DNA from 4 places in the Nocardioides sp. AE5 genome. Region 1 is predicted to be linked to each of the others. Evidence: predicted binding sites of a transcription regulator. Region 1 holds the regulator's gene; each other region holds the start of a gene.
The links. The regulator LexA, encoded in region 1, represses DNA repair genes until DNA is damaged. The targets are predictions, from matches to a motif close to TCGAACANNTGTTCGA.
Positions count from the first base shown of each region.

Region 2: a site for LexA is predicted at 1,493-1,508, ahead of Q9R27_RS14725 (DUF222 domain-containing protein). Genes of this name have one in related genera too.
Region 3: a site for LexA is predicted at 2,020-2,035, ahead of ruvC (crossover junction endodeoxyribonuclease RuvC). Genes of this name have one in related genera too.
Region 4: a site for LexA is predicted at 2,431-2,446, ahead of Q9R27_RS04715 (SAV_6107 family HEPN domain-containing protein). Genes of this name have one in related genera too.

Region 1 covers NZ_JAUZVI010000001.1:627,866-632,045, reverse strand. The annotation lists gene Q9R27_RS03025 (ABC transporter ATP-binding protein) at 1-1,290, shown strand, start outside; gene Q9R27_RS03020 (LysM peptidoglycan-binding domain-containing protein) at 1,647-1,994, shown strand; gene lexA (transcriptional repressor LexA) at 2,259-2,984, shown strand; gene Q9R27_RS03010 (ATP-dependent DNA helicase) at 3,219-4,180, opposite strand, start outside.
Region 2 covers NZ_JAUZVI010000010.1:115,256-119,435, forward strand. The annotation lists gene Q9R27_RS14705 (nuclear transport factor 2 family protein) at 1-38, shown strand, start outside; gene Q9R27_RS14710 (nuclear transport factor 2 family protein) at 35-445, shown strand; gene Q9R27_RS14715 (FitA-like ribbon-helix-helix domain-containing protein) at 462-695, opposite strand; gene Q9R27_RS14720 (hypothetical protein) at 907-1,413, opposite strand; gene Q9R27_RS14725 (DUF222 domain-containing protein) at 1,735-3,018, shown strand; gene Q9R27_RS14730 (ABC transporter substrate-binding protein) at 3,092-3,691, opposite strand; gene Q9R27_RS14735 (class I adenylate-forming enzyme family protein) at 3,848-4,180, opposite strand, start outside.
Region 3 covers NZ_JAUZVI010000003.1:972-5,151, reverse strand. The annotation lists gene ruvB (Holliday junction branch migration DNA helicase RuvB) at 1-809, opposite strand, end outside; gene ruvA (Holliday junction branch migration protein RuvA) at 812-1,414, opposite strand; gene ruvC (crossover junction endodeoxyribonuclease RuvC) at 1,443-1,961, opposite strand; gene Q9R27_RS05785 (YebC/PmpR family DNA-binding transcriptional regulator) at 2,086-2,859, opposite strand; gene pdxT (pyridoxal 5'-phosphate synthase glutaminase subunit PdxT) at 2,871-3,467, opposite strand; gene Q9R27_RS05775 (nitronate monooxygenase) at 3,522-4,180, shown strand, end outside.
Region 4 covers NZ_JAUZVI010000002.1:322,152-326,331, reverse strand. The annotation lists gene Q9R27_RS04730 (DUF3488 and transglutaminase-like domain-containing protein) at 1-527, shown strand, start outside; gene Q9R27_RS04725 (DUF3040 domain-containing protein) at 544-972, opposite strand; gene Q9R27_RS04720 (methyltransferase) at 1,105-1,815, opposite strand; gene Q9R27_RS04715 (SAV_6107 family HEPN domain-containing protein) at 1,867-2,322, opposite strand; gene Q9R27_RS04710 (YbaK/EbsC family protein) at 2,514-2,993, shown strand; gene Q9R27_RS04705 (ArsC/Spx/MgsR family protein) at 2,998-3,357, shown strand; gene Q9R27_RS04700 (DUF4126 domain-containing protein) at 3,382-3,969, shown strand; gene Q9R27_RS04695 (NAD(P)/FAD-dependent oxidoreductase) at 4,001-4,180, shown strand, end outside.

The DNA.
Region 1 (4,180 bases):
CTGGTCCTGGTCGCCTTCACCAGTGCCGGGATCTTCGCGCTGGACTGGCGCCTGGGCCTGGCCGGGATCGTGGCGTTGCCGCTCTATGCGCTGGCCCTGCGCTGGTACATGCCGCGCTCGGGCCCCTACTACGCCGCCGAGCGGGTCGCCCAGGGTGAGCGTGCCCAGGCGATGGTGAGCGGTCTGCAGGGAGCGCCGACGGTGCGTGCCTATGGCCTCTCGGCCGACCAGGTCACCACCATCGAGCACCGCTCCGCAGAGGCGAAGGACATCAGCATCACCGTCTTCCGGTTGCTGACCCGGTTCACCTCGCGGGCCAACCGCGCCGAACTGATCGGGATGCTGTCGTTGCTGACGACCGGGTTCCTGCTGGTGCGCGCCGATGCCGCGACAGTGGGCGCAGTGACCGCTGCCGCGCTGTATTTCCACCGCCTCTTCAACCCGCTCGGGGCGCTGCTCTTCATCTTCGACCAGATCCAGTCCACCGGTGCCTCGCTGGCGCGGCTGGCCGGGGTCGCACGGATGCCCGTGGAACCCGAGCCGCCCGGCACCCTGCCCGCCGGGGCCGGTCCGTTGGTCCTCAACCATGTGGACCACTCCTATGTGGCCGGGCGCCCGGTGCTCTCCGGCATCGACCTGGTGATCCGCCCCGGGGAACGGGTCGCCCTGGTCGGGGCGACCGGGGCCGGCAAGACGACCCTGGGCGCGATCGCTGCCGGCGTACTCCCGGCGACGACCGGATCGGTCACCCTGGCCGGCGTCGACCTGGCCGAACTCCCCGAGTCGCTGCTGCGCTCGCGGGTCGCCCTGATCAGCCAGGACTTCCACGTCTTCTCCGGCACGTTGCGCGAGTCGTTGACGCTGGTCAATGCCGACGCCACCGAGGCCGACCTGGCTGCGGCACTGGACCTGGTCCATGCGCGCGGCTGGATCTCGGCGCTGCCCGAGGGCCTGGAGACCGTCGTCGGCGCCGGCGCCCACGCCCTGACCCCGGCCCAGGCGCAGCAGATCGCCCTGGCTCGGATCGCGCTGGCCGACCCCTGGTTCGTGGTGATGGACGAAGCGACCGCGGAGGCCGGTTCCGCCGGCGCCCGCGAGCTCGAGGCGGCCGCGCTCGCGGTGACCGCGGGGCGTGGCGCACTCGTCGTCGCCCACCGACTCACCCAGTCCGCCACGGCCGACCGGGTCCTGGTCCTCCACGAAGGCGTGGTCGTCGAGGAAGGCAGCCACGACGAGTTGCTCGCTGCGGGTGGGCGGTACGCCGAACTCTGGGCTGCCTGGTCGGCCTGAGGCTGGGCGCGGGCTGGCGCTTTCGGTATCGGCGGGCGGCGGCACATTCGGGCAGCGCGCGACCGACGCTTTCGGTGCACATGCACCGAATCGGCCCTTGAACTGCGGTTTTCGGGGCCGTTCCGGTGCATGTGCACCCGATCGGCCTGGGCGGTGGGCTGACCAGGTGCCACGCACGACACGCCCATCGAACAAATGTTCGCGCGTTCTCTTGATTTGTTCGAACACATGCTCTAGCTTCGTACACGTGTTCGATCGAACATCTGATCGAAATCCTCCGAACTGAAGCAAGTGTCGGGGGGTGCCGAGAGGCTTTCATCGAACACCGACCACCCACTTCCCCCGGAGGTCTCCCGATGAGCACCATGACCCTCTCCCCCGCACCCGCACTGCCCAGCATGGGTTCCAGCCAGCTTCGCCTGACCCGGCGTGGACGACTGGTGATCTTCACCCTCGCCCTCATGGTCGTGCTGGCCACCGTGCTCTTCCTGGGCGCGGCTTCGATGGCGACGAATGAGGCAGGCGTCGAACAGGAGACGGAGATCGTCATGGTCGGCTATGGCGAGACCCTCTGGGACATCGCCGGCGGCCTCGCCGCCAGCGGCGAGACCCGTGACATGGTCGAGCGGATCAAGGACCTGAATGGCCTCGACTCCTCGATGGTCATGGCCGGTCAGGAGATCCACGTGCCCGTGGTCGACTGACCACACCGGCACCACAAGCATCTGCGGGTCGCCTCGACCCCGGCCCGCAGATGGGGAAGACGAGGGGCGGAATCATCACCTGGTTCCGCCCCTCTTCATTTGCCCGCCGCCGGATCCGGCGTACGCCGAACCACGGCGGATCCGGGGTCGATCAACAGCCGGAACCACGTCCGCGACACGTTCGAACAGGTGTTTGAAACACCCCCACTGTTGTGACTACGTTGGACTCATCAGCACGCACACTCGTCGGAAGGCACCAGGGGCATGGCAAGCAAAGGCTCGAACTCGAACGTCACCTCGCTGCCGGACGGCCCCGCGGACGCCTCCGGCCTGACGCCGCGACAGCGTCGGATCCTCAACGCCCTGCGCGACTCCATCGAGACCCGCGGCTACCCGCCGAGCATCCGCGAGATCGGCGAGACGGTCGGCCTGACGAGTTCGTCGTCGGTCGCACACCAGTTGAAGACGCTCGAGGCGAAGGGGTTCCTCAAGCGCGACCCCAACCGCCCCCGCGCGATCCAGGTCTTCCTGCCCGAAGCCAGTGCCGCCCCGAGCGCCATCGGCAGCGCGGCCGAGGTCGACTATGACGAGACCGGCATCGGCGACGCCGTACCGCAGGCCACCTACGTGCCCGTGGTCGGCCGGATCGCAGCCGGCGGGCCAATCCTGGCCGAGGAGCGCGTCGAGGAAATCTTCCCGCTGCCCAAGACCCTGGTCGGTGACGGCACGCTCTTCCTGCTCGAGGTCTCCGGTGACTCAATGATCGACGCCGCGATCTGCAACGGCGACTACGTCGTGGTCCGCCAGGAGCAGACCGCACGCAACGGCGAGATCGTGGCCGCCCTGATCGACGGCGAGGCCACCGTGAAGACGCTGATGCGCAAGGACGGCCAGGTCTGGCTGATGCCGCACAACGAGGCGTACGACCCGATCGACGGCACCCACGCCTCGATCCTCGGCATCGTCACCGCGGTGCTGCGCAAGGTCTGAGCCGGGACACTCACCGCCCCCTCCCCTCGCCGAGTCGGCACGAGTTGACACCACTCGGTCCGATCGGGCCGAGAGGCGTTTCCGCGCACATGCACCCGAACGGCCCCCACGCGCCCGGATCGCGGGCCCATCCCGCGCACATGCACCCGAACGGCCCCGGCGGACCCGGATCGCGGGCTGCTCCGGCGCACATGCACCCGAACGGCCCCCGCGGCCCCGACGGCCCGGGCGAACTCAGCCGGCTGCGAGCCGCTTCAACGCACCCCGCGCGACGGCGGGGTCGGTGGTGGTCCACATCGGAGGCAGGCTCGCCTTCAGGAAGGAGCCGTACCGCGCGGTGACCAGGCGCGGGTCGAGCACCGCGACCACACCACGGTCGGTGTGCGTGCGGATCAGCCGACCCGCGCCCTGGGCCAGCAACAGCGCGGCGTGTGTCGCGGCCACCTGCATGAAGCCATTGCCCCCGGACTGGTCGGCTGCCTTCTGCCGCGCCGACATCAGCGGGTCGTCCGGTCGGGGGAACGGGATCCGATCGATCAGCACCAGTTGGCAGGTGTCACCCGGCACGTCCAGGCCTTGCCACAGGCTCAGCGTGCCGAAGAGGATCGTGTGCGGGTCGTCGACGAACTGCTTCTGCAACTCGGCCAGTTGCGCGTCACCCTGCGCGAGGGTGGTCAGGTGCGGCAGTCGCTGGCGGACCTCCTCGGCCGCGGCCTCTGCTGCACGACGCGAGGAGAAGAGCCCCAGGGTCCGTCCGTCGGCGGCATCGACCAGGTCGACGATCTCGTCCAGTTGCGGCTTGCCCAGGCCGTCGCGGCCAGGGGTGGGGAGGTGCTTGGCGACGTACAGGATCGACTGCTTGGGATAGTCGAAGGGCGAGCCGACATCGATGCCGCGCCACGGCTGCACCTCGTCGCCCTCCGTCGCCAGTTCCTCGCCACCGGCCAGAACCCGTTCACTCGGCTTGAGGCCGACCGAGGTGGCCACGTTGGTGAAGTCGCCGCCGAGCATCAGGGTCGCCGAGGTAAAGACCACGGTCTTGTCGGCCAGCAACTTGTCGCGCATCGGCCCCCACACCTGCAACGGCGCGACGCACAGCTGCGGACCACCGTGACGGGTCTCGCGGTCGTTGCGCCAAAGCACGTCACTGGCCAGGTCGGAGGCCATCCGCTCGGAGGTGTTGAAGACTTCCTGCA
Region 2 (4,180 bases), on a different contig from region 1:
GCCAACCCGCACAGGCACCGGAGGGAACAGCACCGTGAGCACCGACGACCGCACCCAGATCATCGAACAACTGGCGCACGTGGCCGCGATGCTCGACCAGCGTGACTTCACTGCGCTGGAGGCAGCGTTCCTGCCCGACGCCCACGGCTACGGCACGGACGGCGCGGCGGCGATCGCAGCCCAGACCCGGGACCACCTGGGGGGCTGCGGCCCCAGCCAGCACCTGCTCGGCAACCACCGGGTCACCATCGACGGTGACACCGCCCACTCGCTCACCTATGCCCGGGTCTACCACGCCGGAGCCGGTGAGATGGAGGGCAAGTTCTTCGAATGCATGGGTGAGTACGACGACCGGTGGGTGCGCACGCCCGAGGGCTGGAAGCTCTCCTACCGGCGCTTCACCATGGAGATCATGCTCGGTGACTTCGCGGTCCTGCGCCCCTGAGGCCAGGCCAGGAGGATCAACGCGCGCGCCCCGCGCGCTGGGTCTCCACGATGTCGTCCATCGTCAGCGCTGCTTGCCTCGGGATATCGACCTTGGCTGGCTGGATGGCCCCCTCAACGGTCGGCTCGACGGCCATCCGCTCAAGATTGATGCGGAGGTACTCCTGCAACGAGCGCCCCGATGCCGCGGCCCGTTCACGCAGGACTGCGTAGGCAGCGTCATCGAGGTTGCGGATCAGCACAGTTGCCACACAAGCAGGGTATCGCTGCCCTGCATGATTTTCGCTCGCCCGCGATGGCACCCGACAACGGGGTGGACTTCCAGTCACCTGCTGACAAGGAATTCACCCGATGATCACATCAGCGCATCCGCATCATTCGTCGTCATAGACCGGCGGCTCGGACCACTCGAACTCGACGGCCTCGCGCAACACCTCGGCCGTGGTGGTCGGGCCCAGCCGATCATCCGTGGCCAGGTCCATCAAGGTTTCCCAGGGAATGCCCAGTTCCTGCTCCACGCGGATCGCCCGCGGGGCGGACGGCGCTGTAGGCAAGCTCGACGCGTGCGTCGTCCCGCAGGTCGACGATGCGGACCAGTCCGTTGCCGAGGGGCTCCGGATCGAACCAGGCGATCAGCAGCGATCCGTCCTCGGTGACCTCGCACCCTGCCGCCGAAGCAAGGGCAGCGCAGTCCACGGCGTCGGCGTCGGGGCGATCCACGTCGAGGGAGAGGACCTCACCGTCATTCCAGGTCTCGCCGTGCACCCGGAACACCGCCCCCACGCGCTCGGCGTGCTCCGCGTTCTGTCCGCCGAGGGTGTAGTTGGGCAGTACGTCGAGGTGGTCGAGCATGATCACCGCGACCGCCTCGGCGGAGATCGGGCCGTCGCGCCCGTCGCCCTTGCTGCATCCGACCAACACGAACGCAGCGATCAGGAGCCCGGCCAGGGGCGATCGCTTCGGGTTCATGCCCAAGACCTACCGCCATACAGATGCGCCAGAACTGGATGCCCGAAAGCCTTGTGACCACGACATCGACCCACTAGAATCGAACACAAGTTCGATCCAATATCCCGGCGCTCAGGGATACGGACCCGGCACTTCCCAGAGGTGTCGCCCGCCAGCGGTGGGTTTCGGCGTCGGGCCCGTTGCACTCCAGCTCCACGGATCGCGGCGGGTGCATTCCCCTCTGGCCATTCCCAACGCAGCCGGCGACCTGGGCCCCAGGGGCATCCAACCAACGCGCGACCCTGCCCCGGGGTCGACCGCTTGAGAGGAGGCCTCGGCCCGATGACCACGCTCCCCCACACGCATCGCGTGCTCGAGCGCCTCGACAGCGACCTGGCCGAACTCGCCGACCTCTCGCTCCCACCCCTGGCCGACGACGAGATCACGCACCTCCTCGACCAGTGCACTGCCCTGACCGACCGCCTCTCCGTGGCCACTGCACGGATCGCCGCTGCTGCCGATCAGCGGCGCCTCGGGGACAGCGACGGGTCCCGGCACACGGCACACTGGTGGGCCCGTCGCGCGAACCTCACCCGCGGCGACGCGGGCCGGCGCCTCCGGTTCGGCCACCACCTCGCCCACCCGACGTACGCCGTGGTCGCCACCGCACTGCTCGACGGAGAACTGCGGACAGATCAGGCCCAGGTCATCATCGAGACCGTCGAGGACCTGCCCGACGATCTCGACCCCGGGACCCGGACCAAGGCGCGCGACCACCTCCTCTCCTGTGCCCGCGAGCACGATGCCCGTGCACTCCGCATCCTCGGCAAGCGGATCCTCGAGGTGATCGACCCCGACCGCTTCGAGGAGGAGGAAGGCAAGCGCCTGGAGCGCGAAGAGCGGCACGCCAACGCCACCGCCCGGATCACCCTCACCAACGATGGCAAGGGCCGTGTGTGGGGAAGGTTCAACATCCCGGCCCTCCACGGCGAACTCCTCCGCCAGCAGATCCTGGCCCTCGCCGATCCCCGGCGCGACGACCCGGAACCCACGGACGCCGGTCACCAGGACGGCGCAGCAACCGGCCAGCACAGCGATCGCCGCAGCGGACCGGCGATCACGCCGGAGCGGATGGGGCACGCCTTCATGGAGCTCATCGAATCGTTCCCCGCAGACCGACTGCCCAGCCACGCCGGCAGCACGGTCGCCCTCAACGTCACCATCGACCTGTCCCAGTTGCGCAAGGAACTCGGGGTTGCCTCACTCGAGGACGGCACCCGGATCAGCGCAGCCGAGGCTCGCCGCCTCGCCTGCAGGTCCGGCATCCTGCCCGCGGTCCTGGATGGCTCGAGCGAGGTGCTCGACCTGGGTCGGACCCGACGCCTCTTCAGCACCGCCCAGTTCCGGGCACTCGCGCTGCGCGACAAGGGTTGCACGGCCGAGGGGTGCGGCATGCCCTCGCGGGTCTGCCACGCCCACCACGACATCGAGTGGTCCCGCGGGGGCGCGACGGACCTCACCAACGGACGGTTGCTCTGCCCGCACCATCACCGACTGATGCACGATCCGCGCTATCGGAGCAGGTCGGCGGGCAACGGGATGATCACCTTCCACCGGCGAAATTAGCTGCGGGCGTGAGGCCACCGCAGTGACCTCACGCCCGCGCTCAACCCAGGGCCGATCAGTGGACGGAGCCTGATCAGCCGATCCATGCCTCGTGCAGCAGCACCATCGAGTTGGTGCTCTCCACGACGCCGTGGAGGTCCTCGGACCAGAGCAGGTATTCGAAGGTCGGGCTGAGGATCAGCGCCGGGACCTGCTCGTTCCACTGCGCCTGGATCCGACCCATCACCTCGCGCTGGTCCTCCTCGCTCTCCGCGCCCTGGAACTCGTCGAAGAGCGCATCCATCTCGGGCGAGGTGGGCATGCCGGCCGACAGGTTGCCCTGGCTGTGCAGCGTGGCGAACATCCGGCCATAGGGGCCGGCCTCGCGCCAACTGATGCCCCAACCGGCAACGTCATGGCTGCGATCGACGGCGACCTTGACGATCTGCTCCTGGACGTTGGCGACCAGGTCCAGGTCGACCTCGAAGCCGACGGCCTCCAGGAATCCCTTGGCGGCCTGGGCGGTGGCGCGCGATGCCGGGTCGGAACCGTCGAGCCAGGTGATCTTGCCGTCGTACCCGTCGGCCTTGGCCTCGTCCAGCAGTTCCCGGGCGCGGTCGGGGTCGAAGGGCAGCGGCTCGACGTCGGTGTGCCAGGTGGCAAACACCTGCGCCTCGATGCGCTCGCCCCGCACGTGGCCCGGGCTGCCCGCCAGGTCAGCCGGGCGATGTTCCCGGGGTGGAGCGGCGCGCGCTGATCCGGCTGGTCCGCGCTGATCAACGCTGGCGCGCACTGACCCGGCTGGCACGCACGATCCAGCTGGTCCGCGTCGTACGCCGTCGCCCCACCGTCAGACGGTGACCTCGCGCCGGTTCACCTTGCCGGTGGCGTTGCGCGGCAGCGGGTCGGTGGTGATCACCCACCGGGTCGGGGTCTTGTAGCGCGCCAGCCGCGGCTCGAGGTGCGCGCGCAACGCATGCTCGTCGACGTCGCTGCCCTCGCGGACCACGACCACCGCGGCAACGGCCTGACCCAGGTCCGCGTCGGGCGTGCCGAGCACGATGCACTCCATCACGTCCGGGTGGGCGGCGATCTGGTTCTCCACCTCGCTCGGATAGACGTTCTCGGCACCGCGCAGGATCAGATCCGAACGACGGCTCGCGATCCGCAGGTGCCCGGCCAC
Region 3 (4,180 bases), on a different contig from region 1:
GAGGCATCCACCTCGTAGAGGTCGAGCGCCTTCTGGGCGACCTCGCGGGTGACGGTGCCGTCGGCGCGGACCTGGGCATAGTCACGGACCCGGCGCAGCAACCGGTTGGCGATCCGGGGGGTGCCGCGGGATCGGCCGGCGATCTCTGCGGATCCCTCCGGGGTCAGGTGTACGTCGAGGAGTCCGGCGCTGCGGTTGACGATCAGGTCCAGGTCCTCGGGCTCGTAGAACTCCAGGTGGGCGGTGAACCCGAACCGATCGCGCAGCGGGCCCGGCAGGAGGCCAGCGCGCGTGGTGGCGCCGACCAGCGTGAACGGCGGGATCTCCAGCGGGATCGCGGTGGCACCCGGCCCCTTGCCGATGATGACGTCGACGCGGAAGTCCTCCATCGCCATGTAGAGCATCTCCTCGGCCGCGCGCGACATCCGGTGGATCTCGTCGACGAAGAGCACGTCGCCCTCGTTGAGTCCGGAGATGATCGCGGCCAGATCACCGGCATGGGTGATGGCCGGGCCACTGGTCAGGCGCAACGGGGTGCCCATCTCGGCGGCGATGATCATGGCCAGGGTGGTCTTGCCGAGGCCGGGCGGACCGGAGAGCAGCACGTGGTCCGGCGTCCTGCCGCGGCCGCGGGCGGCCTCCAGGACCAGGCCGAGTTGTTCGCGCACGCGTTGCTGGCCGATCACCTCGTCGAGGCTCCGGGGCCGCAGGGCGGCCTCGATGGCCCGTTCGTCGCCGGCCGCGTCGGCGGCGGTGATCCGGGCGATCTCGGCCTCTTCTGCCTCGGTGAGCCGGTCCAGGTGGTCCATCCTCACGCCTTTCGCATGCTCTGCAGCGCGGCGCGGAGCAGGGCGCCGACGTCAGGCTGGTCCCCTGCGTCGGGGGCGACTGCCTCAACCGCCTTCTCGGCCTCCTTCGCCGACCATCCGAGCCCGACCAGGCCCTGGTGGACCTGCTCGCGCCAGCCCGTGGCCGGGGCCGATACGCCGCTGCGCGAGGCCGGGCGTCCGGTCGGTGCGCCGATCCGGTCCTTGAGTTCCAGGATGATCCGCTGGGCGCCCTTCTGGCCGATGCCGGGCACCTGGGTGAGCATCTTGGTGTCCTCCCCGGAGATGGCGTTGCGCAGGTCCTCCGGGCTGAGCACGGCCAGGGCTGCCTGGGCCAGCTTGGGGCCGACGCCGCTGGCGGTCTGCAGGAGTTCGAAGCAGGCCTTCTCGTCGTCGTCGAGGAACCCGAAGACGGTGAGCGAGTCCTCGCGGACCACCATCGAGGTGGGCAGCAGTGCCTCCTCGCCGGTGCGCAGGGTGGCGAGCGTGCCCGGCGTACACATGAGTTCCAGGCCGATGCCACCGACCTCGACGACGGCGCTGTTGAGGGTCACCCCGGCGACCTTGCCGCGGACGAATGCGATCACTGGGCGTGCTCCTTGCCTGTGGTGGTCCTCAACGCTTGCCTGCCTTGAGGAGGGCGGCCTCGATCCGCGACTGGGCTCCCCCGCGCCAGATGTGGGTGACGGCCAGGGCCAGTGCGTCAGCCGCGTCGGCGGGCTTGGGGGGTGCGGTGAGCCGGAGGATGCGGGTCACCATGGCGGTCACCTGGGCCTTGTCGGCGCGTCCGTTGCCCGAGACCGCGGCCTTGACCTCGCTCGGGGTGTGCAGTGCGACGGGGATGCCTCGGCGCGCGGCGCAGACCATGGCAATGCCGCTGGCCTGGGCGGTCCCCATCACGGTGCTGACGTCCGAGCGCGCGAAGACGCGCTCGATCGCAACGGCGTCGGGCTGGTACTCCTCGATCCAGGCATCGACGCCCTTCTCGATGGTGACCAGGCGGATCGGGACCGGCACGTCGGACGACGTACGCAGCACGTTGACGTCGACCATGGTGAGCGGTCGCCCGACCTCACCGTCGACCACACCCATGCCACAACGGGTCAGACCGGGGTCGATCCCGAGCACGCGCATTCCGCGCCACCTTCCCTTTCCGCAACCATCGCCGGCGGCCATGATGGCCACCCGGCGTCCGAACACCTGTTCGGACACACGCTAACAACCGGGTGCGACAGTGGGCGGCGCGACACGCGCGGGCTCAGTCCTCGGCGGCCTCGAGCTCGGCCATCACGTCCTCGGGGACGTCGATGTTGGAGAAGACGTTCTGCACGTCGTCGAGGTCCTCGAGTGCGTCGATCAACCTGAAGACCTTGGTCGCGGCCTCCGCATCGACGGGGATGTCGAGGCTGGCGACGAACTCCACCTCGGCGGAGTCATAGTCCAAGGAGGCCGACTGGAGCGCGGAACGGACCGCGACCACGTCGGTGGCCTCGGAGAGCACCCGCCACGCCTCGCCGTGGTCGGTGACGTCCTCGGCGCCGGCGTCGAGGGTGGCCTCGAGGACGTCGTCCTCCTCGATGGTCTTCTCGTCCTGGCTCTTGGGCACCAGCACGACGCCCTTGCGGGTGAAGAGGCGCGAGACCGAGCCGGGGTCGGCCAGGGTGCCGCCGTTGCGGGTCACCGCAGTGCGGACCTCCATGGCGGCACGGTTGCGGTTGTCGGTCAGGCACTCCACCAGGAGCGCGACGCCGGCCGAGCCGTAGACCTCGTACATGATCGTCTCGTAGTCGACGCCGCCACCTTCGAGACCACCACCGCGCTTGACCGCTGAGTCGATGTTCTTGTTGGGCACCGACTGCTTCTTCGCCTTCTGGATGGCGTCGAAGAGGGTGGGGTTTCCGCTTGGGTCAGGACCACCCATCTTGGCGGCGATCTCGATGTTCTTGATCAGCTTGGCAAAGAGCTTGCCGCGCTTGGCATCGATGACCGCCTTCTTGTGCTTCGTGGTTGCCCATTTGGAGTGGCCGGCCATTGGTCTCCTGTCTAAGACTGCTCGACGATGTCCACGAAGTAGCGATGGATCCGGTCGTCCCCACTCACTTCAGGGTGGAAGGACGTTGCCATCAGGTGGCCCTCGCGGACAGCGACGATCCTACCTGTTGCGGGGCCCTGCTCGACCCGGGCGAGCACCTCAACGCCCTCGCCTGCCCGGTCCACCCACGGCGCGCGGATGAAGACGGCGTGCACCGGGTCGGCGAATCCGTCGAATGCGACGGGTCCCTCGAAGGAGTCGACCTGACGCCCGAAGGCGTTGCGCCGCACCGTGATGTCGAGGCCGCCGAGCGTCTCCTGGTCGGCCGTGCCGTCGAGGACCTCGCCCGCCAGCATGATCATCCCGGCACAGGTGCCGAAGGTCGGCATCCCCTCGGCGATCCGCTCCCGGAGTGGCTCGAAGAGCTCGAAGGTGCGGGCCAGCTTGTACATCGTGGTCGATTCGCCGCCGGGGATGATCAGCCCATCGCAGCGGGCGAGCTCGGCGGGCCGACGTACGCCAATCGCCTCCGCGCCGAGGTTGGTCAGGGCGTGCAGGTGCTCGCGGACGTCGCCCTGGAGGGCGAAGACTCCAATGGTGGCAGGCATGGCGGGATCATCCCACCGGTGCCGTGGGGCGTTGCGGGTGCCTACCCTCGAACCATGTCGTTCCTCGATCGTCCCTGCCCGGTCATCTGCGCCCCGATGGCCGGGGCGTCCACGCCTGCACTGGCTGCGGCGGTGTCGTCGGCCGGCGGGCTGGGCTTCCTCGCAGCGGGGTATCTCTCCGCTGCTGCGATGGCCGACGAGGTGGCGGCGTACCGCGCGCTGTGCGATGCGCCCGTGGCGGTCAACCTGTTCACGCCGCAGGTCGACCGGACCCTCGAACTGGCGCCGTCGCTGGCGGCCTATCGCGCGACGCTGGAACCGGTTGCCGCGCGCCTGGGCACCACGCCGGGCGAGCCGGTCCACGACACGGATGCCTTCGAGGAGAAGGTTGCGTGGTTGGTGGCCAACCCGGTGGACGCGGTGTCGCTGACCTTTGGTTCGGTGCCTCCCGAGTCGGTGGCGGCGTTGCAGGCGGTGGGCACGCGGATCGGTTTCACCGTCACCTCGGCACACGAGGCGCAACAGGCCGCGGGGCTGGGCGCCGACTTCCTCATTGCGCAGGGCTTCGAGGCAGGTGGCCACCGTGGCCCCTGGAACGTCTCGGATGTGCCCAACACGCTCACGGCAGTCGAGGTAACGCGTGCGGTGGCCTCGGCGACGGGTCTGCCGGTCATGGCCGCCGGCGGGGTCGATGGCCCCGAAGCCGTGCGTGC
Region 4 (4,180 bases), on a different contig from region 1:
GGACCCCTGTGCTGTGGGTGCTGGGCATCCTGCTCGTCCTGGTCGCCCTGCTGCTCGCACCTCGCCTGCTGCGCCGCGGTCGCACTGCCCGGCGCTGGAACGGCGACCTGCCCCCCATTGAGGCGGCATGGTCCGAGTTGCGTGACGTGTGCCTGGACCTGGGTCGGGGCTGGCCCGCGGGCAAGTCGCCGCGCGCCACCGGAGCCGCCGTGACCCGGTGGTTCGGCCCGCCCGAGCAGGACCGGACGGTGCGACTCCCCCAGACCGGTCCCCAGATCAATCCCGAAGCGACGGCGGCCATCCGGCGACTGGTCGTCGCACTGGAGGCGCACCGCTATGCGGCCCGCCCCGATCAGGACGAGGTGAGCGTGCTGCGCAGCGACGTCGCCCTCTGCACACAGGCACTGGAGAACGGCGTCAGTCGCGACACCCGGATCCGCGCGACCTGGACCCCGCGCTCACTGCTGCGTCGCGACGTACCGCTGGACGACAAGGACGAACCCCTGGTCGGGGACCACGCGGACTGACCGGGAGGCTCCCGCTTCAGAAGCCGCCGTCGTCACGCCGGCGACGCCAGCGCTCTTCCATCCGCTCCATGAACGGAGTGGACGAGCGCGGCTTGCGGGTGCGGTGGGCACGACCCCCGTCAATGACACCGAAGCCGTCGCGTCCGCTGGGACGCGCCTCGGCGCTGGGCGCGGCGTTTCCGCCGCGGAGGGCGGCCAGTCCATAGGTGGCAGCGGCCAGCATCACGATGAAGCCGATGATGCCGAGCGGGATCACCGCAAAGATCGCGCCTGACATGAGCAGGGCGATGCCGACGATGAAGACCGCACCGGAGGCGACGGCCTTACGGCGTGCGGCCTGCCGCGACGTGGTCCCGCGCAGCGCCGAGGCGAACTTGGGGTCCTCCTCGGAGAGGGCGCGCTCCATCTGCTCGAGCAGACGCAATTCTTCTTCCGAGAGCGGCACGGTTTCCTCCCCTGCGCGGTGCGTGGATGTGGTCCTTCATGGCCAAGTCTAGGCAGCCCCACGCAAAGGTGGTACCTCCCGGGCGAAATTGACCACTGCACGAACACACACGACGTTCATGCCGCGCCGGATTCAGCGCGTGGCGAGCACGTGCACCTGGGTGGCCAGGGGCAGGTATTCACTCCGGGTGGCCACGGCGCGCTCCAGGTCCAGCAGTGCCTGGGTGGCGCCGGGTTCGAGGTCGAGCAACGATCCGGGAACGAGGTCGGCGAAGACCCGGATGCCATGGATCGAGGTCACCCGGAGGCCGGCACCGTCCAGCAGGCCGGTGATCTCGTCACTGGTGAAGCGGTGCCCGGAGCGGCCCACTGCAGCCCCGTCGAGGATCTCGCGGGCCTGGCCGAAGTGGCCGGCAATGGCGCGGGCCACCACGGCCGCGTGGCGCTGGTTGGCCAGGACGCTGAGGGTGCCTCCCGGGCGGAGCACCTGGGCAAGTGTGGCGAGGGCGGATGCAGGGTCGTCGACGACCTCCAGCACCCCATGGCACAGCACCACGTCGACGCTCTCCGGGCCGACTGCTTCGAGCAGGGTCGAGATGTCTCCCTGCTGCCCGGTGACGCGGTCGGCGACATCACCTTCCTGGGCCCGTCGGCTGAGCGCGGCCAGTGCGTCCGGGCTGGGGTCGATGACACGGACCCGATGACCGAGTTCAGCCACCCGGACCGCGAAGCCTCCGGTGCCGCCCCCGATGTCGAGGACGTCACTGTCGGACCCGAGGATCCCCTGCAGCGACTCCCACACGATCGACGTCCGGGCGGCTCCCCTGCGTTCACTGGCTGACATGCCGTCAACACTAGACGAATCGCCACTGGACGAGTCGCCGCACGGAGCAGGTCAGGCGCTGAGCCCGGGGCGCCAGGGCAATTGCTGCTCGAAGGGCACGTGGGCTGCCAGGCCGAGGTGCTGCTCGACGATCGCCAGAAAGCGATCGGCTTCACGGACCAGGTCGTCGGCTTCACGCTCGGTCACGGCGCGACTCGATCCTGCCTCCGCCGCGGCCCGCTTGCTGGCGCCGGCTGCAAAGAACCCCGCCCACTCGGCAAGGTCCGGCGCCAGGTCGGCGAGCAGGACCCAGGCGTTCCGTTGCGGCCGGCGGCGCTTGCCTGCGGCCACCGGGACCGACCGGGCTGCGATCAGGGCGGCCGCTGCCCGCAGTGCCGCCACATGGGCGCAGGCATAACGGGTCGGGACCTCGGTGGTCGTGATGGCCTCGCGCAACGACTCCGCCGCTCGCTCAAGGTAGGAGTGGGTGGTCGCGGGAAGGCAGTACGGGTTGGGGGCCATGGTCATCGTCGTCTCCTTGGGTTCCTTGTCGCGCGTCTGCCCCGAGGTCACCACCCACCCCCGACAGTTGCTCCCGGCGGGGGCGGGGGTCGAGGGCGCCCCGCCGGGAGCAGTTCGAACACACGTTCGAACAAGTCCAAGGTATACCTCCTGCGCCCGCCGCTCAACCCCTTCTTCTCCCGGACTAGTCTCGGGACATGTCCGAACACCCCTCGATCGCGAGGTTCCGCCACGCCCTGGCCGAAAAGGGTGGACGCGGCGAGATCGTCGTGCTCCCCGACTCCGTGCACACAGCCGCCCTGGCCGCCGAGGCCTTGGGCTGCGAGGTGGGCGCGATCGCCAACAGCCTGCTCTTCAATGCCTCCGACACCCCTGTCCTGATCCTGACCAGCGGCGCCCATCGGGTCGACACGGCCGCCGTTGAGCAGAGGCTCGGCACCGCCCTGCCCGGCCCGCTGCGGCGTGCCAAGCCCGACTTCGTCAAGGCCGCCACCGGTCAGGTGATCGGCGGCGTCTCCCCGATCGCGCACCCCACCCCGATCACGACGTACGTCGACGGCTGGCTGCGCCGCCATGACACCATCTGGGCTGCCGCCGGCCATCCGGCCGCGGTCTTCAGCACGACGTACGACGAGCTGGTCACCATGACCGGCGCAACCGAGATCGAGGTGGATTGAGGACATGGAGATCTGGATCAACCCGGCCTGTTCCAAGTGCCGCACTGCCGTCGGGGCCCTCGACGAGGCCGGCGCGGAGTACACCCAGCGGCGCTACCTGGACGCCCCTCCCACGGTGGCCGAGATCGAGGACGTGCTCGCCCGCCTGGACCTGGAACCGTGGCACATCGTCCGGATGAACGAGCCGATCGCCCGCGAGATCAACCTCAAGCAGGTGCCCAAGGACGCCGAGCACCGTGCGGACTGGATCAAGGCACTGGCCGAGCACCCGAAGTTGATCCAGCGCCCGATCATCACGCTCGACGACGGCACCGCGGTCATCGCCCGCGACGAGGAGACCCTGGCCCGGGTCACCGGGGCCTGAGCCGGCCCGTGCCGGGAACACGACATGGAATCACTCGCCCTGGTCTTCTCCAGCGGCTGGGCAAGCGGCGTCAATGCCTATCTGGTGGTCCTGGTCCTGGGGCTGAGTGACCGCTTCGGCAACTTCACCGAAGTGCCCGACGTGCTCGGGCGTTGGGACGTCTTGGGCGTGGCGGCGTTGCTCTACTGCATGGAGTTCGTGGCCGACAAGATTCCCTTGGTCGACTCCGCCTGGGACATCATCTCCACCGCGATCCGGCCCATCGCCGGCGCCGTGGTCGGCATCATGCTCGCTGGCGATGCCGACTCCCTCAATGCAGCCGTGGGCGGTGTCGTCGGCGGCGGCTCCGCCCTGGCCTCGCACCTGGTCAAGACCGGGGGGCGCATGGCGATCAACACCTCACCCGAACCTGCCAGCAACATCTTCGCCAGCCTGGTCGAGGACGCGGCAGTGATCGGTGTGGTCTGGTTCGCCATCGAGCATCCGATCGCCGCGGCCTGCCTCGCAGCCGCCTTCCTGCTGATCGGAATGGTCGTGCTCGCCTACGTCGCGCGGCTGGTCCGCCGGTTCTGGCAACGGCGTCGGCAACGGCGCCGTGCGGCCCTCCCCTGAACCACGGATGGTGACCACTAGTCTTCGGCGCATGACGCGAACAGTGGTGATCGGTGGCGGCTTCGGTGGCATGGCCACGGCTGCCCGGCTGGCCAAGCTCGGCCACGAGGTCACCCTCCTCGAGGCACGCGAAAGCCTCGGTGGCGCGCTGGGCACGGTCTCCGCCGAGGGCTTCACCTGGGACGCCGGCCCCTCCACCACCTTGTTGCCG